DNA from 2 places in the Actinosynnema sp. NPDC091369 genome. Region 1 is predicted to be linked to the other one. Evidence: predicted binding sites of a transcription regulator. Region 1 holds the regulator's gene; the other holds the start of a gene.
What was found. Region 1 encodes HspR, which represses chaperone genes until heat shock. Its sites were predicted from a motif close to ANNTTGAGTNNNNNNNACTCAANNT; they were not measured.
Positions count from the first base shown of each region.

Region 2: a site for HspR is predicted at 3,766-3,790, ahead of lon (endopeptidase La). Genes of this name have one in related genera too.

Region 1 covers NZ_JBIVUG010000001.1:1,226,726-1,236,423, forward strand. Annotated here, with positions in the region: gene ACIQMJ_RS06025 (DUF4097 family beta strand repeat-containing protein) at 1-39, shown strand, start outside; gene dnaK (molecular chaperone DnaK) at 292-2,145, shown strand; gene grpE (nucleotide exchange factor GrpE) at 2,142-2,831, shown strand; gene dnaJ (molecular chaperone DnaJ) at 2,850-4,019, shown strand; gene ACIQMJ_RS06045 (heat shock protein transcriptional repressor HspR) at 4,016-4,444, shown strand; gene ACIQMJ_RS06050 (alpha/beta fold hydrolase) at 4,651-5,328, shown strand; gene ACIQMJ_RS06055 (FAD-binding oxidoreductase) at 5,389-6,492, opposite strand; gene ACIQMJ_RS06060 (VOC family protein) at 7,004-7,384, opposite strand; gene clpB (ATP-dependent chaperone ClpB) at 7,568-9,698, shown strand, end outside.
Region 2 covers NZ_JBIVUG010000003.1:536,261-545,958, reverse strand. Annotated here, with positions in the region: gene ACIQMJ_RS15115 (TetR/AcrR family transcriptional regulator) at 1-60, shown strand, start outside; gene ACIQMJ_RS15110 (MBL fold metallo-hydrolase) at 70-987, opposite strand; gene ACIQMJ_RS15105 (LysR family transcriptional regulator) at 1,081-2,022, shown strand; gene ACIQMJ_RS15100 (serine hydrolase) at 2,019-2,882, shown strand; gene ACIQMJ_RS15095 (SAM-dependent methyltransferase) at 2,848-3,648, opposite strand; gene lon (endopeptidase La) at 3,802-6,162, shown strand; gene ACIQMJ_RS15085 (PstS family phosphate ABC transporter substrate-binding protein) at 6,279-7,385, opposite strand; gene ACIQMJ_RS15080 (AMIN-like domain-containing (lipo)protein) at 7,996-8,490, opposite strand; gene ACIQMJ_RS15075 (polysaccharide deacetylase family protein) at 8,566-9,399, opposite strand; gene ACIQMJ_RS15070 (YbhB/YbcL family Raf kinase inhibitor-like protein) at 9,633-9,698, shown strand, end outside.

The DNA.
Region 1 (9,698 bases):
TCGAGCAGCGGCGACATCACCGTGCGGACGGCCGCCTAGCCAAGCGGCGCTCCCCCCCTCGTCGGCCCCGGTCGGGTGACGCCCCGTGCGTCACCCGACCGGGGCCGACGCGCGTCACGGGGCGGCCCGGGTGTCCCGGATCACCCCCTCACGGGAACACCGGGACCGGCCCGTCCGTTGGACAGGCAGAAAGATTGAGCCGGGTGGACTCAAGTCCGACCGGGCCGGCTAAACTTGAGCCGGTACCGCTCAACGCGGGGCTCTCACAGACGCACTACCAGGAGGAATCCAATGGCGCGAGCGGTCGGCATCGACCTGGGGACGACCAACTCCGTCGTCGCGGTTCTCGAGGGTGGCGAGCCGACGGTGATCGCCAACTCCGAGGGGTCGCGCACCACCCCGTCCATCGTGGCCTTCGCCAAGAACGGCGAGGTGCTCACCGGTCAGCCCGCCAAGAACCAGGCGGTGACCAACGTCGACCGGACGATCCGGTCCGTCAAGCGCCACATCGGCACGGACTGGAAGACCGCCGACATCGACGGCAAGCAGTACACGCCGCAGGAGATCAGCGCGCGCGTGCTGATGAAGCTCAAGCGCGACGCCGAAGCCTACCTGGGCGAGGAGATCACCGACGCGGTGATCACCGTCCCCGCCTACTTCGAGGACGCCCAGCGGCAGGCCACCAAGGAGGCCGGCCAGATCGCGGGCCTCAACGTGCTGCGCATCGTCAACGAGCCGACCTCCGCCGCCCTGGCCTACGGCCTGGACAAGGGCGACAAGGAGCAGACCATCCTGGTCTTCGACCTCGGTGGCGGCACGTTCGACGTCTCGCTGCTGGAGCTCGCCGAGGGCGTCGTCGAGGTCAAGGCGACCTCCGGTGACAACCACCTCGGCGGCGACGACTGGGACCAGCGGATCGTGGACTGGCTGGTCGAGCGGTTCAAGCAGAGCAACGGCATCGACCTGACCAAGGACAAGATGGCGTTGCAGCGCATCCGCGAGGCCGCCGAGAAGGCCAAGATCGAGCTGTCCAGCTCGAACAACGCCTCCATCAACCTGCCCTACATCACCGTGGACGCGGACAAGAACCCGCTGTTCATGGACGAGACGCTGTCGCGCGCCGAGTTCCAGCGCATCACCAACGACCTGCTGGAGCGCACCCGCGCGCCGTTCAACAACGTGATCAAGGACGCCGGCATCAGCGTCGGCGACATCGACCACGTCGTGCTGGTCGGCGGTTCCACCCGCATGCCCGCGGTGGCCGAGCTGGTCAAGGAGCTCACCGGCGGCCGTGAGCCGAACAAGGGCGTGAACCCGGACGAGGTCGTCGCGGTCGGCGCGGCGCTGCAGGCCGGTGTGCTGAAGGGCGAGGTCAAGGACGTCCTGCTGCTCGACGTCACCCCGCTGTCTTTGGGCATCGAGACCAAGGGCGGCGTGATGACCAAGCTCATCGAGCGCAACACGACGATCCCGACCAAGCGCTCCGAGATCTTCACCACCGCCGACGACAACCAGCCGTCCGTGCAGATCCAGGTGTTCCAGGGCGAGCGCGAGTTCGCCCGGGACAACAAGAAGCTCGGCATGTTCGAGCTGACCGGCCTGCCCCCGGCCCCGCGCGGCGTCCCGCAGATCGAGGTCACCTTCGACATCGACGCGAACGGCATCGTGCACGTGTCCGCCAAGGACATGGGCACGGGCAAGGAGCAGCGGATGACGATCACCGGCGGCTCCGCGCTGCCGAAGGACGACATCGAGCGGATGATCAAGGACGCCGAGGCGCACGCCGAGGAGGACAAGCGCCGCCGCGACGAGGCCGAGGTCCGCAACCAGGCCGAGACGCTGGTCTACCAGACGGAGAAGGTCCTCAAGGAGAACGAGGACAAGATCCCGGCCGAGGTCAAGGAGAAGGTCACCGCGGCCGTCGCCGAGACCACCGAGGCGCTCAAGGGCGAGGACATCGCCAAGATCCGCGCCGCCGTGGAGAAGCTCGCCACGGAGTCCCAGGCCATCGGCCAGTCCCTGTACGCCAACTCCGCCCCCACGGCCGACGCCGCGGGTGCCGCCGGTGGCACGGCCGCCGGTGACGCCCCCAAGGCCGACGACGTGGTGGACGCGGAGATCGTCGACGAGGACGAGAAGAAGTGACCCAGTCCGAGGAACAGCCCCACGTGGTGGTGCGCGACCGCAGGCGCGTCGACCCGGAGACGGGTGAGGTGCGCCAGGCCCCGGCCGACGAGAACGCCGAGGCGTCGTCGGCCGAAGCGCCGGCCGAGCCCGAGACCGGCGGCAAGCACGCCGCACCCGAGGCGCCCGAAGAGGCGCAGGCCGTGTCCGTCGACCCGTCCGTCGAGCTGAAGGCCCAGCTCGACGAGCGGACCGCCGACCTCCAGCGGCTGACCGCGGAGTACGCCAACTACCGCAAGCGCGTCGAGCGCGACCGGGAACTGGTGATCACCACGGCCAAGGCGCAGGTGGCGGGCGAGCTGCTGGGCGTGCTCGACGACATCGAGCGGGCCGGCGCGCACGGCGACCTCACCGGCGCGTTCAAGGCGGTGGCCGACAAGCTGGTCGGCGCCCTGCACGGCACCGGGCTGGAGCCGTTCGGGCACGAGGGCGAGGAGTTCGACCCGTCCGTCCACGAGGCCGTGCAGCACGGCACCTCGCCGGACGTCAGCGGGCCGACCGTCACCGCCGTGCTCCGCCGCGGCTACCGGTTCGGCGAGCGCGTGCTGCGGCCCGCGCTGGTCGCCGTGACCGACCACGAACCGGCCGCCGGGCAGCCGGTCGTCGACGAGGCCGCCGACAAGCCGGTCGAAGAGCAGCAGGACTGAGAGAGGGGGCGGCGTCCGTTGAGCGCTCGCGACTGGATCGAGAAGGACTTCTACCGCGAGCTGGGCGTCACCTCCGACGCCTCGGCCGACGAGATCAAGAAGGCGTACCGGAAGTTGGCGCGGGAACTGCACCCCGACGCCAACCCCGGTGACGCCAAGGCCGAGGCGCGGTTCAAGGCGGTGTCCGAGGCGTACGGCGTGCTGTCGGACACCGCGAAGCGCAAGCAGTACGACGAGGCCCGCCGCCTCTTCTCCGGGGGCGGCGGGTTCCCCGGCGGCTTCGGCACGGGCGGCGGCGGGTTCGACGTCGGCGACCTGTTCGGCCGCCAGGGCGCGCAGCCCGGCGGCATGGGCGGGCTCGGCGACCTGCTCGGCGGCCTGTTCAACCGCCGGGGCGGCACGTCCGCTTCGGCCACCAGGCCGCGCCGCGGCGAGGACGTCGAGACCGACGTCCGGATCGACTTCACCGAGGCCGTCAAGGGCGCGACCGTGCCCATGCGCCTGTCCAGCCCGGCGACCTGCGGCACGTGCGCGGGTTCCGGCGCGCGTCCCGGCACGTCGCCGCGGACCTGCCCGAACTGCAACGGCGCCGGCCTGGTGACCCGCAGCCAGGGCGCGTTCGCGTTCTCCGAGCCGTGCGCGGACTGCCGCGGCACCGGCCGGATCGTGGACGACCCGTGCCCGGAGTGCGAGGGCGACGGCGTGAGCACGAAGACCCGGACGCTGACCATCCGCATCCCGGCGGGCGTGGACGACGGCCAGCGGATCAGGCTGGCCGGCCAGGGCGAGCCGGGCCGCAACAACGGGCCCGCGGGCGACCTGTTCGTGCGCGTGCACGTCAACCCGCACCCGATCTTCGGCCGGTCGGGCAACGACCTGACCGTGACCGTGCCGGTGACCTTCCCCGAGCTGGCGCTGGGCACCACGTTGACCGTGCCCACGCTGGAGGGCAAGGTGACCTTGAAGGTGCCCGCGGGCACGGCCAGCGGCCGTGTGCTCAGGGCGAAGGGCAAGGGCATCGCCCGGCGTGACGGCCAGGTCGGCGACCTGCTGATCACGCTGACCGTGGCGGTGCCGAACAACATGGATGCCGCAGCCAGGGAGGCGTTGGAGAACTACGCGTCGGTGACGGCGAAGCACGACCCGCGCGCGGAGCTCAACGCCCTGTTGGAGAAGAGGTCGGTGTGAGCTTCCCGTTCCCGCCCGGCACCGACGAGGACACCCCGTTCTTCGTCATCTCCGTGGCGGCCCAGCTGTCGGGTCTGCACGCGCAGACCCTCCGCGCCTACGACCGGTTGGGCCTGGTGTCGCCGGGCCGCACGTCCGGCGGCGGGCGCCGGTACTCGATGCGCGACATCGTGCTGCTGCGCGAGGTGCAACGCCTCTCGCAGGAGGAGGGCGTGAACCTCGCGGGCATCAAGCGGATCATCGAGCTGGAGAACGAGGTCGGCGCCCTGCGCGCCAAGGTGCAGGAACTGACCGAACAACTGGCCTCCGCCATGGCCGCCGCCGAACACGCCGCCGCCTCCGTGCACGCCTCGTACCGCCGCGACCTGGTCCCCGTGCGCCACGAGACCGCGCTGGTCGTCTGGAAGCCGAACTCCAGACGCTGAAACCGAGTCGCCCAATGGGGTGAACATGGCGCGGAAATGTACGGAAACACTGTTACCGTCCCTCGGTTAGAACGAGGCACCCCGCGACCACCACCCCGTCCGCCACCGCTTGACTGCCCCGGTCGACTGCGCGGCTCGACTGGTCGGCCGACCTTGCCGCCGCACAGCCCACGCCGTCCGGCCCGACCCGGGCCAGACTGGACGCCGTGGACTACGTCTTCGTGCACGGCACCACCCAGTCGCCGGCGTCGTGGCGCCCGGTGGAGGACCTGCTCCGCCAACGCGGCCACCGCACCGTCGCCGTGGACCTGCCGACGGACCGCCCCGAACTGCGCGCCGTCGACTACGCCGCGATCGTCCGCGCCCAGGCGGGCGACGCGCTGGCCCCGGTCCTGGTGGGCCACTCCGGCGCGGGCCTGCTAATGCCCGCCATCGCGCGGGCCGTCGCCGCGTCGCACCTGGTCTGGGTGGCCGCGATGATCCCCGGGCCCGTGTCGCTGGCCGACGAGCTGGCGGTCGACTCCGGCGAGATGTTCAACCCGGAGTGGCGGTCCCTCACCGAGCCGCCCACCGCGGACCCGGTGGTGGCGGCGTACTTCCTGTTCCACGACTGCGACCTGGCGGGCGTGCGGGCGGGGCTGCGGACGGTGCGCCTGTTCTACCCCGCGGCGACGTACCGCGAGGTGCACGAGCTGCCGGACCTGCCGTCGACCTACGTGCTGCCGCGCGACGACCGGACGTTGCGGCCGTCGTGGATGCGGCGGGCGGCGCGCGAACGGCTCGGGGTCGACGCGATCGAGGTCGACGGCGGCCACTGCCCGCAGACCAGCCGTCCGGACACGCTGGCGGCCGTGCTGGGGGCGGTGCGGCCCGGGCGGCCGTGACGTGGGCGAACGTCACGCGCACGTGGGATCGGCGAACGTGAGAAAGTTTCGGTTAGCGGGTCAGTCCAGGGTGAACGGGTCGTACTTGATCCGGTCCAGCGGGGTGCCGGCGACCAGCATGCGGGACACGGTCGCCCGGATCATGGACGGCGAGCCGCACACCAGCACGTCCCGGTCCTCCCACGCCCCGTAGCGCGTGACCACGTCGGCCAGCGTGCCCTGCTCGACCCCGCGCGCACCGGGGTCCGACTCCAGCACCGGCACGACGGTCAGCCACGGGTTGGTCATCGCGAACCGCTGCAGGTTGTCCAGGTCGTACAGGTCCTCGCGGCTGCGCCCACCCATGAACAGGTGCACCCGCGGGTTCTCGCCCCACTGCGCCATCTCGTCGATGATCGCGTGCATCGGCGCGACCCCGGTCCCGCCGGCGACCATCAGCACGTCCCGCCCGGACTTCCGGTCGACGCTCAGCCGCCCCATCGGCGGCCCGATGCGCCACACGTCACCCCGTTGGGTGTGCCCGACGATCGACCGGCTGACCCACCCGCCCTCGACCGAACGGATGTGGAACTCGATGATGCCGTCGTCACGCGGCGCGTTCGCGGGCGAGTAGTACCGCCACAGCCGAGCGCGCTGCGGCGTCTCGACGCTCACGTACTGCCCCGCCCGGTACCCGACCGGGTGGTCCGGCTGCAACCGCACGACCGCCAGGTCCCAGCTCACCCGCTGGTGCTCCAGCACGGTCGCGTGCCAGTAGGCCGGGCCGTCGTCGGCCGCCGCCGCCTCCTGCATCGCCCGCGCCATGATCGTGTACGCCTCGGCCCAGGCCATCTCGACCTTCGGCGTCCACGCGGGCCCGGCGAACTTCTTCACCGCCGCGAGCAGCGCCGTGCCGACGGACTCGTAGTGCACGTTCACCACGCCGAACTTGCGGTGGTCGCGCCCCAGCTGCCGCAGGAACGGGATGAGGTCGTCGGGTCTGTCCACCATCTGCACGACGTGGACCAGGGCGCGCAGCAGTCGGCTGCGCTGGACCTCCATGTTCACGGGGAACATCTCACGGGTCGCCGGCGCGAGGCTGAAGAGCATGCCGTAGAAGAACTTGGCTACCTCTTCGGCGCGCGGCTCCACCACCGCGAAGCTCTCCCTGATCATCCGCACCATGGCGGTGACACCAGGAGGGGGTTCGCGGTGTGGCGGGCTCGGGATGGGGCTCAACACGGCGTTCGCAGTCATGGTCCGGGCGCAGTCTCCACGTTTCTGGCGGCGCCAGCAAGGGCGCTACGTCCTCGTCAAGCTTCCATCCCCGACGAGGGGACACTAACCCGCCAACTGGCCGGTTGACTCCTTGATGCCACCTTCGAGTGCAGTCCGGTTACGTACGGTCGCACGGAGTTGCGGCGAAAGGGTGGACATTCCCTTCCACATATACCGAATCCGGCGCTTGCGGCCCACCGTCAGGCGGCCGATCCCCCGCGGACGTGCGCAACCTGACACGTCGGCGACGTGACTGCGGCGTCCCGCCCGGGGTTTCCCGGCCGACGTTCACCCTGGTGGCGGCCGGCAGACCGCCCCGGTGCGGTGGGCCGCAGTCGCCTGTGGATTCCCACCTGCGGATTGTGGACAACTCAGGTGCCCGTGTGGACAACCCGCTGCGACATGTGGGTGACGGTGGTCAGCCCTGCTCGGCGCGCTCCGCTGCGCTGCGTTCAACGCAGAACTCGTTGCCCTCCGGGTCGGCCAGCACGACCCACCCCGTGCCGTCGGGACGGCGCATGTCGGACACCAGCGCGGCACCGAGCCCGAGCAGCCGCTCCACCTCCGCGTCACGCGTGGTGTCCGGCTTGAGGTCGAGGTGCACCCGGTTCTTGACCGACTTGGGCTCGGGGACCTGAATGAACAGCAGCCCCGGCCCTTCGGGCAGCGCGACCAGCGCTTCGGGGTCGCCCGGGAAGTCGTTCTCGGAGATCGGCTGACCGGTGACCTGGCTCCAGAAGCCGGCCAGCGCGTAGGCGTCCTTGCAGTCGACGGTGATGTGCTGCACGAGGGAAGTCATGCGCTGATCGTCTCGGCCGGGGACGATCGGCGCACCAGGGTTTTTCCGGGGGGCTCACCGTGGCCCACACCACACGACTTCCACTGGGTTGAGTGGAACTGGCTCAACTTTTCTGACGTTGACCTGGATGATGGCTGTGCGGAACGCCGGCCCCTGCGCACGAACACCCGACCGAGGTGAGGAATGGACGCTTTCAACCCGACCACGAAGACGCAACAGGCCGTGTCCGCCGCCGTGCAGGCGGCGACCATCGCGGGCAACCCCGACGTCGGCCCGGTCCACCTCCTCGGCGCGCTCCTGGCCCAGGGCGACGGCCTCACCGCGCCCCTGCTGTCCGCGGTCGGCGCGGACCCGAAGCAGGTGCACAAGGAGCTGGAGCAGCTGGCCAGGGCGCTGCCCGCGGCCAGCGGGTCGTCCGTGTCGGCGCCCCAGTTCTCGCGCGACGCGGTCCGCGTGCTGGGCAAGGCGCAGGAGCTGGCCACCGAGATGGGTGACGAGTACGTGTCGACCGAGCACCTGCTGGTCGGCCTCGCCCACCACGGCGGCCAGGTCGCCGACCTGCTGCGCCGCCACGGCGCGCACCCCGAAGGGCTCAAGGAGGCGTTCGGCAAGGTCCGCGGCTCCGCGCGGGTCACCAGCCCGGACCCGGAGGGCACCTACCAGGCGTTGGAGAAGTACGGCGTCGACCTGACCGAACGCGCCCGCAAGGGCGAGCTGGACCCGGTCATCGGCCGCAACACCGAGATCCGCCGCGTGGTGCAGGTGCTGTCGCGCCGCACGAAGAACAACCCGGTGCTGATCGGCGAGCCCGGCGTCGGCAAGACCGCCATCGTCGAGGGCCTGGCCCAGCGCATCGTGGCCGGTGACGTGCCCGAGAGCCTGCGCGGCAAGAAGGTCGTCGCGCTCGACCTGGGCGCGATGGTCGCGGGCGCGAAGTACCGGGGCGAGTTCGAGGAGCGGCTCAAGGCCGTGCTCAAGGAGATCACCGACTCCGCGGGCCAGGTCATCACGTTCATCGACGAGCTGCACACGATCGTGGGCGCGGGCGCGACCGGCGAGTCCGCCATGGACGCGGGCAACATGATCAAGCCGATGCTGGCGCGCGGCGAGCTGCGCATGGTCGGCGCGACCACCCTGGACGAGTACCGCGAGCACGTGGAGAAGGACCCGGCCCTGGAGCGCCGCTTCCAGCAGGTCTTCGTCGGCGAGCCGTCGGTCGAGGACACGATCGGCATCCTGCGCGGCCTCAAGGACCGCTACGAGGTGCACCACGGCGTGCGGATCACCGACGCGGCGCTGGTCGCCGCCGCCACCCTGTCCGACCGGTACATCACCGCCCGCTTCCTCCCGGACAAGGCCATCGACCTGGTGGACGAGTCCGCGTCCCGGCTGCGCATGGAGATCGACTCGCGCCCGGTCGAGATCGACGAGGTCGAGCGCGCGGTGCGCCGGCTGGAGATCGAGGAGATGGCGCTGGCCAAGGAGTCGGACCCGGCCTCGGTGGAACGGCTCGCCGCGCTGCGCGCCGAGCTGGCCGAGCAGCGGGAGGACCTGGCCGGGCTGACCGCGCGGTGGCAGAACGAGAAGGGCTCGATCGAGAAGGTCCGCGACCTCAAGGAGCAGCTGGAGCAGCTGCGCGGCGAGTCGGAGCGGGCCGAGCGGGACGGTGACCTGGGCCGGGCCGCCGAGCTGCGGTACGGGCGCATCCCGGCGTTGGAGAAGGAGCTGGAGGAAGCCACCCGCACCACGCAGGACGCGGCCGTGATGCTGAAGGAGGAGGTCGGTCCGGACGACGTGGCCGACGTGGTCTCCGCGTGGACGGGCATCCCGGCGGGCCGGCTGCTCGAGGGCGAGACGGCGAAGCTGCTGCGCATGGAGGACGAGCTGGCCAGGCGCGTGGTCGGGCAGGCCGAGGCGGTGCGGGTCGTGTCGGACGCGGTCCGGCGCACCCGCGCGGGCGTGGCCGACCCGGACCGGCCGACCGGGTCGTTCCTGTTCCTCGGCCCGACCGGCGTCGGCAAGACCGAGCTGGCCAAGGCGCTGGCGGAGTTCCTGTTCGACGACGAGCGGGCGATGATCCGCATCGACATGAGCGAGTACTCCGAGAAGCACTCGGTGGCCCGCCTGGTCGGCGCTCCCCCCGGCTACGTCGGCTACGACCAGGGCGGCCAGCTCACCGAGTCGGTCCGCCGCCGCCCGTACTCGGTGGTGCTGCTGGACGAGGTCGAGAAGGCTCACCCGGACGTGTTCGACGTGCTGCTCCAGGTGCTCGACGACGGCCGGTTGACCGACGGTCAGGGCCGCACGGTGGACT
Region 2 (9,698 bases), on a different contig from region 1:
GCCACCGCCGAACGCGCCGCCCTCACCGCCCTCACCGCCGCCCGCGCCGGTCTGCTCTGACGGGCCGGCTCACAGCTCGTACCAGCGCAGGAGCTCCGGGTCGAGCACGCGGGCCGCCAGGCCGATCCGCCGTGCCGCCTCGGTCAGCTCGGCCGCCGCGGCGGGGTTGCCGCGCGGGGGCAGGGCGGGGTCGTCCAGCTGGGTCACCATGTCGTCGTGGTGGCTGGGGATCAGCAGCTTGGGCCGGGTCGCCCGCAAGGCCCGCGCGGTGTAGTCGAAGACGTTGGCGTGGCCGCTCATGCCGAGCACGAGGACGTCCGGCCGCAGCCCGGCGATCTCCCGCTCGACGTAGTTGGCCGTGCCCGACAGGAACAGCACCGAGAAGTCCCCGGCGGTCACCAGGTAGGCCAGCGAGCCGCCTTCCACCAGGTCGCTGATGGTGGTCGGCGGGGACGGCGGCGCGGTCAGGCTGCCCGGCGCGAAGTAGCCGTACGAGCCGAACTGGCTGTGCAGGCTGCGGAACACCTGGACGGTGAAGCCGTGGAAGTCCAGGTGCTCGCCGCCGGACGCCACGATGACGTCGTCCCCCGGCACGCCCTGCGCCGTCAGCAGGTGCCGGTGGGTCTCCGTGCCGATCACCCGCGATCCGTGCTTCTGCACCACGTACGGGATCTCCAGCAGGTGGTCGTAGTGCCCGTGCGTGGCCAGCACGAGCTCCGGCCGCTCGCCGAGGTGCCGGTCCACCAGCTCCTCGCGCACCGCCAACGGGTAGTCGGGGATGAACTTCCCGTCCTCGTCGAACACCGGCAACCGGCTCAGGTACGGGTCGATCAACACCCGCCGGCCGCCGACCACCAGCTCCCACCCGGCCACGCCCAGCCAGCGCAGGCCCACCCCGCTGCGCCCCGACGCGAACGCCACCCCCGGCAGCCCGGCACCCGCCACCGCGACGGCCGCCGACCCGATCAACACCTGTCGTCTGCTCACGCACATGCCACCAACAAGACCAGCGCCCGACCGCACGTGTCCAAGTCCGATATCGCCACAACTGCGATATCCGAACGACTATCATCGCAGCTCGTGGACCTCCTGCGCCACCTGCGGTACTTCCTGGCCGTGGCCGAGGAGCTGCACTTCGGCCGGGCCGCGGCTCGGCTGCACATGTCCCAGCCGCCGCTGTCGCAGAGCATCCAACGCCTGGAACGCGAGCTAGGCGTGCGCCTGTTCGACCGCGACGCCCGGCACGTCGCCCTGACCGACGCGGGACGGCAGATCCTCGCTGAAGCCCGAGCCCTGCTCTCCGGCGAGGACCGGCTGCGCGCGCTGGCCGGCCGGTTCCGGCACGGCGAGGCCGGGTCGCTGCGCGCGGGCGTGCCACCGGACCTCGGCGGACGGGCGGTGGCCGCGCTGCTGCCCGCGTTCCGCCGCCGCAGCCCCGTCGAGCTCAAGCTGCGCGAGATCGGCACCGCCGAGCAGCTGCGCGCGCTGGCCGACCGGAGCCTGGACGTCGGCGTGCTGCGGTTCCCGTTCGACGTCTCGTGGCTCACCCTCGGCCCGGTGCTGACCAGCCCGCTGGGCGTCCTGCTGCCGCGCGACCACCCGCTGACCGCCGCGCCGGAGGTCCGGTTGGCCGACCTGAACGGCCTGGCGCTCGTGCTGTTCCCCCGCGCCACCGCGCCCGCGTTGCACGACGAGGTGCTGACCACGTGCGCCCGGCACGGCTACACGCCCGCCGAGGTCCACCAGGCGGGCAACCCCGAGTTCGCGCTGGGCCTGGTCCTGGCGGGCGGCGCGGTGGCGTTGCACGACGGCGTCGCACCACCGCCGGACGCGGTCTGGCGGCCGTTGCGCGGCGCTCCCCTGCTCTGGCGCACCTCGGCCGCCTGGCCGCGCGGCCGGCAGACCCCGGCCGTCACCGCCTTCTCCGACGCCGTCACGGAAGTCCTGACCGCGCAGGGGATGCGCCACGCCGAGGGCACGCTGCCGCGCTATCCCCGCCCGGCCGCGGAGTACCTGTCGTGACCGCCGCACGGGTGCGCGCCGCGTTCGCCGACGCGGGCGTCACCGGCAAGCTCCACGCCGTCGACCTCGACCACCCGGCCCACGAGCTGTCCGTCGGCGCGGACGACCCCGTCGTGCTGGCCAGCGTCTTCAAGATCCCCCTGCTGGTCGCCCTGCACCACAGCGACCACGACCTGACCCGCCGCATCACCCTCGACCACGACCGCAGCACCGGCCCCACCGGCATCGGGGGCATGCTCGACCCGGTCACGATGTCCCTGCGCGATCTGGCCTACCTGGCCGTCACCGTCTCCGACAACGCCGCCGCGGACGCCCTGGTCGACCTGATCGGCTTCGACGCGATCAACGACGCCCTCGACCGGCTCGACCTGCACCGCACGCTGGTCGTCCACCGGGCGCGGGACTTCATGCGCGCCCTGGCCGAGGACGCCGCGCCCGACGAACCGCCGGCCGCGTTCACCGACCCCGTCGTCCTGTCCCGGCTGCGGGCGCTGGACCCCGCTCACACCAACCGCGGCACCGCGCGCGACCTGACCACCCTCCTGCGCCACGTGTGGCGGCACGACGACTGCGCGCCGATCCGCCACGCCATGGCGCGCCAGGTCTGGCCGCACCGCCTGGCGTCCGGCTTCCCGTTCGACGACGTGCGCGTGGCGGGCAAGACGGGCACCCTGCCGACGATCCGCAACGAGGTCGGCGTGGTCGAGTACCCCGACGGCGGCCGTTACGCGGTGGCCGTCTTCACCCGCAGCGCGAGCACCGCCTTCACCCTGCCCCGAGCGGACGCGGTGATCGGCACGGCCGCCAGGCTGGCGGTCGAACACCTCAGGCTTTCCGGCCGACCCCCGCGTACGCGGTGATGTAGGCGTCGTCCGAGTCCGGCCGCCACTCGCTCAGCGGCACCACACCGGGCTCCACGACGTCCAAGCCGGTGAAGAACGCCGCGACCTCCGCGCCCGTGCGCAGCACCAGCGGGCTGTCCGTGCGGCGGTAGATGGCGTTGACCTGCTCACCGCTCTCCCGCCCCTCCTGCGACACGCCGTCCCAGGTCGCGTGGGAGATGGCCACGTGGCTGCCCGGCGCGAGCACGTCCCGGTACCGGGCGATCGCCGCGTGCGGGTCGTCCGAATCGGGCACGAAGTGCAGCACGGCGACCATCAGCAACCCGATCGGCCGGTCGAAGTCGAGCACGGACCGGACCTCCTCGTTGCCCAGCACCGAGTCCGGGTCGCGCAGGTCCGCCTGGATCGCGCTGGCCAGCGGGTTGTTCGCCAACAGCGCCGTGCTGTGCGCGACGGCCACCGGCTCGACGTCCGCGTACACCACCCGGGCACCGGGGTTGGTCTGCTGGGCGATCTCGTGCACGTTGCCGACGGTCGGGATGCCCGACCCGAGGTCCAGGAACTGGTCGATGCCCTGGGACAGCAGGTACCGCACGGCCCGCCGCAGGAACGACCGGTTGGCCCGGGCCGCGCCGGACATGCCGGGGAAGATCTGCTCGACCGACTTGGCCGCCTCGCGGTCGACCGCGAAGTTGTGCGAGCCGCCCAGGAAGTAGTCGTACATCCGGGCCGCGCTCGGCCGGTCCAGGTCCACCGAGGACGGGACCCAGCTCGCCTGCTCCATGCGCCATCTCCTCGTGAGTCGACCGCGTGATCGTGTCCGCGCCGCAAACCGGGCACAACCCCCGAATGGACGCTCGCTCTGGGCGAACACCTACCGGAAACAATCCCGGGCTCACCTTGGTTGAGCCAGTCAGACTCAACTTTGGAGGGACTCATGGGCGAGACGTTGGTGCTGCCGGTGCTGCCGCTGGACGACGTGGTCGTGCTGCCGGGCATGGTCGTGCCGATCCGGATCAGCGGCTCGGACGCCACCGCCGAGGCCCGCGCCGCGATCGAAGCCGCGACGGCCGCGGGCGGCCAGTCGAAGGTCCTGCTGGTGCCCCGGCTGGACGGCAAGTACGCGAAGGTGGGCACGCTGGCGCTGATCGAGCAGGTCGGCAGGCTGTCCGGCGGCGAGCGCGCGGCCGTCGTGCGCGGCACGGAGCGGGTCCGCATCGGCACCGGCACCACGGGCCCCGGCGCGGCCCTGTGGGTCGAGGCCACCATCACCGACGAAGCACCGGTCGACGACCACACCCGGGAACTGGCCCGCGAGTACCGCGCGCTGGTCACCACGATCCTCCAGCAGCGCGGCGCGTGGCAGGTGGTCGACTCGGTCCAGCAGGTGGACGACCCGTCCGCCCTGGCCGACCTGGCCGGCTACGCCTCGTACCTCAGCGACGAGCAGAAGGTCTGGCTGCTGGAGACCAGCGACGTCACCGAGCGGCTGGAGAAGCTGCTCGAGTGGGGTCGCGAGTACCTGACCGAGCTGGACGTCGCCGAGACCATCCGCAAGGACGTCAAGGAAGGCGTCGAGAAGCAGCAGCGGGAGTTCCTGCTGCGCCAGCAGCTCGCCGCGATCCGCAAGGAGCTGGCCGAGCTCGACGGCAAGCCCGCCACCGAGGAGCAGGACTACCGGGCCCGCGTCGAAGGCGCGGACCTGCCCGACAACGTCCGCAAGGCCGCCCTGGCCGAGGTCGACAAGCTGGAGCGCACCGCCGAGCAGTCACCCGAGGTCGGCTGGATCCGCACCTGGCTGGACACCGTCCTGGACATGCCGTGGAACGAGCGCACCGAGGACGCCTACGACATCGCGGGCGCGCGCGCCGTCCTCGACGCCGACCACGCGGGCCTGGACGACGTCAAGGAGCGCATCACCGAATACCTGGCCGTGCGGCGCCGCCGCGCCGACCGCGGCCTCGGCGTCGTGGGCGGTCGCCGTTCCGGCGCGGTCCTGGCCCTCGTCGGCCCTCCCGGCGTCGGCAAGACCTCCCTGGGCGAGTCGGTCGCCCGCGCCATGGGCCGCAAGTTCGTCCGCGTCGCCCTGGGCGGCGTCCGCGACGAAGCCGAGATCCGCGGCCACCGCCGCACCTACGTGGGCGCGCTGCCGGGCCGGATCGTCCGGGCCATCTCCGAAGCGGGCTCGATGAACCCGGTCGTCCTCCTGGACGAGATCGACAAGGTGGGCGCCGACTACCGGGGCGACCCCACCGCCGCCCTCCTCGAAGTCCTCGACCCGGCCCAGAACCACACGTTCCGCGACCACTACCTCGAAGTCGAGCTGGACCTCTCCGACGTCGTCTTCCTGGCCACCGCGAACGTCCTGGAATCCATCCCGGGCCCCCTGCTGGACCGCATGGAACTGGTCCAGCTCGACGGCTACACGGAGGACGAGAAGGTCACCATCGCCCGCGACCACCTCCTGCCCCGCCAGGTCGAACGAGCCGGCCTGACCACCGACGACGTCACGATCACCGAAGCCTCCCTGCGCAAGCTGGCCGGCGAGTACACCCGCGAGGCCGGCGTCCGCCAACTGGAGCGCTCCCTCGCCCGGATCCTCCGCAAGGTCACCGCCCGCGTCGCCCTCGACCACACCGAACTCCCGGTCGCCGTCGACGTCCCCGACCTCCGCACCTACCTGGGCTCGCCCAAGCACACCCCGGAGTCGGCCGAGCGCACCGCCGTCCCCGGCGTCGCGACCGGCCTGGCGGTCACCGGAGCCGGCGGCGACGTCCTCTTCGTCGAGGCATCCCTGGCCCCCGCCGAAACCGGGGCGCCGGGCGTCACCCTGACCGGCCAACTGGGCGACGTCATGAAGGAATCGGCCCAGATCGCCCTGTCCTACCTGCGCTCCCACGACGACCGCGCCGAAGCGCTGGCCAACCGCAACGTCCACATCCACGTCCCCGCCGGCGCGGTCCCGAAGGACGGCCCCTCCGCCGGCGTCACCATGACCACCGCCCTGGCCTCCCTGCTCTCGGGCCGCCCGGTCCGCTCCGACGTCGCCATGACCGGCGAAGTCTCCCTGACCGGCCGCGTCCTCCCGATCGGCGGCGTCAAGCAGAAACTCCTCGCCGCCCACCGCGCCGGCATCACCACCGTCCTCATCCCCCAACGCAACGAACCCGACCTGGACGACGTCCCCGAATCCGTCCGCACCGAACTGACCGTCCACCTCGTCTCCGACGTCCAACAAGTCCTGAACCTCGCCCTGGAACCAGCCACCACCACCATCTCCACCACCACAGCCGCCTAATCACCCCACCCACAACGCACCCGCAGCCAACTCACAAGGCTCGATGTGACATCGTGCCCGTAAGGGCCCGATGTCACATCGAGCCGGACTCTCCCCCGAGCCGCCTCGCCCCACCCTCACCTCAAATTGCACAGCTCCAACGGCACCCCGCCCGCCGTCCAACACGGCAGGTACCCCGCATCCTTCATCCGCACCCGCGCCCCGTCGTGCTCCCGCACGTACCCCACGAACCGCCCCACCAACGACCCCGCCGCCGGCTCCGACCGCGTGACCAGGTACTCCACCGTCCAGAACGGGTACCCGGCCTCCACCCCCGCCGCCGCGTCGAACACCTTCCCGTCCAACGCCAACGCCGTCAGCGCGTTCGTCTTGCGCGCCTCCGCCACCGAAGGCGCGTCCGCGTACCCGATCGCCCCCTCGACCGCGCCGATCTCCCGCACCACATCGGCGTTCTCGTCCCGCTCGCACCGGATCACCGGCGCCTCCGGGGCCCGGTCCTTCACCCGGCGGTCGTTGGACGACAACGCGCTCTCGCTCCCACCCAGCACCCGCCGCTCGAACAGCTCCCGCGTCCCCGACTCGCCGCCCCGCCCCACGATCCGGATCGGCAGCGACGCCCCGCCCCGCAACTGGCTCCAGTCCGTGTACGCACCGGCGTAGATCCCGCGCAACTGCTCCACCGTGACGGCGTCGAGCCCGACCGAGCTGTGCACGACCACGTGGTAGACCACGATCGCCAACTGCTGGGCGAACACGCCCCGCACGTCCTGCTTGCCGTCCGACAACGCCACCACCCCCTCCCCTCCCTCCGCGCCCGCCACCTCGCGCACACCCTGGATGCTGCCGGTCGCGGTCGTCGTGATGTCCGCGCCGGGGCACGCCCGCTCGTACTGCTCGGCGATGGCGGCCATGGTCGGCATGAACACGCTCGACCCCTCCACCCGCACCTTCCCCGTCGCGCACGCCACCGTCGCGTCCGTCGAACCGGGCGGCCAAGCCAGCACCAGCACCGCCACCAACACCGCGGCCAGCCCGCCGGTCAGCCTGGGCAGGGTGATCAGCCGCTCCGGACGCTCGTCGTGCACGATCCCCGTGCCGCCCAGGTCCCCGACGACCTTCACGTCCTTGCCCAGCTCGCCGTCCCGGTTGGCGTCCGGCTCGCGCAGCACCACCAGCAGCTTGAACTTCTGCTTGCGCCGCAGCACCAGCTTCTCCAGCCGCACGCCGCCACACCGGCTCGCCCGGCGGGTCCGCGGTCACCGCCGGCCCGCCCCACCGGGCCACGCGCTGCGCCATCCGCTCCCGCACCGTCGGCAGCGACGCCTTCGCCGGGCTCGCCCCCGACCCGAAGAACTGGAGGCTGCGCCGGATCTCGGCCTTCATCTCCTCCGAGCCCGCCTCGGACACCCTCGCGTTCCAGACCACCCGGTCGCCGAAGGTGAACGTCAGCGGCTTGTCGAAGTCCTCGGCGTCGATGTCGTAGCTGCCGGTGTTGCGGACCCGGATCACCACGATGCTCATCCGGTCCAGCACCCGCACCAGCTCGCGCAGCTGCGGCGAGTTCGGGTCGGTGCCGTCGTGCAACCGCTCCGGCCCGAGACCGATCCTGGAGTTGTAGAGCACCCGGAACCCGAGCCTCTTGCGGCGCACGAAGAGCCGGTCGATGACCGGCGTCGCGAACAGCAGCCCGATCGCGAGCGGCACCGGACCGGGACCACCGAGGAAGTCCAACGCGGACCGCAGCACCTGCACACCGGTTCTCGGTCGGCGAACCGACCGAGAACCGGACCACCACCGGGTGTTCACGGTGGTTTCACCCCGACGTCACCGACCTCAGTGGCCGACGTCGATCACCACCCGGGTCGGCGAGTCGAGCAGGAACACGCGGTGCCACGAGTCGCTCCGCAGGCCGAGCCCGACCGTGAGGTTGGCCTCGAAGTCCCCGGTGATCGCGACCGCCTGGACGTTGGTCAACCCGGGCGTCCCGAACTGCCGGGGACCGGTGTAGGTCGGGTTGCCGGCGTCGTCGTGCGCGGCGGCCGGCGCGAGGCGCACCTCCAGGAAGTACGCGCCCGGCAGCGGGACCGGCTCACCGGACCCGTCGTAGCGGAGCTGGTCGACGCACCGGACGAAGAACTCCGGGCGGCTGCCGACGAGGTCGAGCACCACCCGGTCGAAGTCGACGTGCCTGCCGGTGCGGATGCCGGTCAACACCGGCGTCTGCGTCGTCGAGGACGCGGACGCGGACACGGACGCGGCCGGGACCACGACCCCGACCGCGGCCAGGACGAACACGAGCAGTGCGAGTTTTCTGGGACGGCTGTTCATGGCGGCCCTCCAAAGGGGCTTCCAGGGCTCCGGCACGTGGCTCGAACCGGTACACCCGAACAGACGTGTCACACGTCACACGGTTGCTTTCGGGTCGGCCAGGAAATCGTCCAGCACCACCGGCGTCAACCCGTCGGCCTTGCACCGCTCCAGGAACGCCAGGAAGTCCTCCACGAACGTGTGCCGGAAGTGCATCAGCACGATGTCGCCCGCGTTGAGCCGCCCACCGGCCTGGAACTGCACCACCCCGTCGTTGACCGCCGCCGTCCACATCACCAGGGCGGTGAACCCGCAGTCGGCCGCCGCCCGCCGCGTGGTGAGGTCGAAGTTGCCGAACGGCGGCCGGAACAGCTTCGGCCGCGCGCCCAGCTGCGTGCGGAGCAGCTCCGCGTTGCCGCAGATCTCCTGGCGCTGGAACTCGTACGACGTGCCGGTCAGGTCCGGGTGCGTCGCCGTGTGCGCGTGCACCGACGCCAACCCGTCGAACCCCTTCCAGTACTCCGCGTACCCGTCCACGTGCTTGGAGTTGAGGAACAGGCTCGGTTCGACGCCGCTCTTGCGCATCAGCTCCACCGCGGCCGGGTGCCGGACCGCGCCGTCGTCGATCGTGATGAACACGTACGGCCGGTCCGTCTCGATCCGCCGGACGACGGGCACCATCCCGTCCACGATGGCCGGCGCCTGCTGCTGGGGTGTGCCGAAGGCGTAGGGCTGCTGGAAGACGGGAATGGTGGTCCCACCGGGCCCCGGCAGAGCCGTGGGCGGCGCGGTGGTCGTTGTCGTCGTCGTTGTCGTCGCAGTGGTGCTCACCGGCGCGGACGGCTCCTGCCGAGCCTCCGGTCGCGCCGAACAACCACCCACCACCACCGCGATGACGGCGACCAGAACCGCCACTCCCCTGGGTCTCATCCCGGGCTCCCCCTCGACCAGGCGTCACCCATCCAGGTGACGCTCACTCGACGTGAGACGCCAAGCGGATCACTCAGGTTGCTCACAGCTCCGCATCAACTCCGCACACCGACCCACCACCGATCCGCCACTCGTCCACCGCACCACCCCAGCGCACCACCCCTCTGCGCCCCCCGCACGCCGGCGATAGGGTCGTTCGGGTCTGTCCCGCAAGATCACGTGTGGAGGACCCGATGAGCCTCGAACGCCCCGTAGCGCCCGACCCGTACTCGCTGCTCCCGCAGGTGGCGTCGTTCACG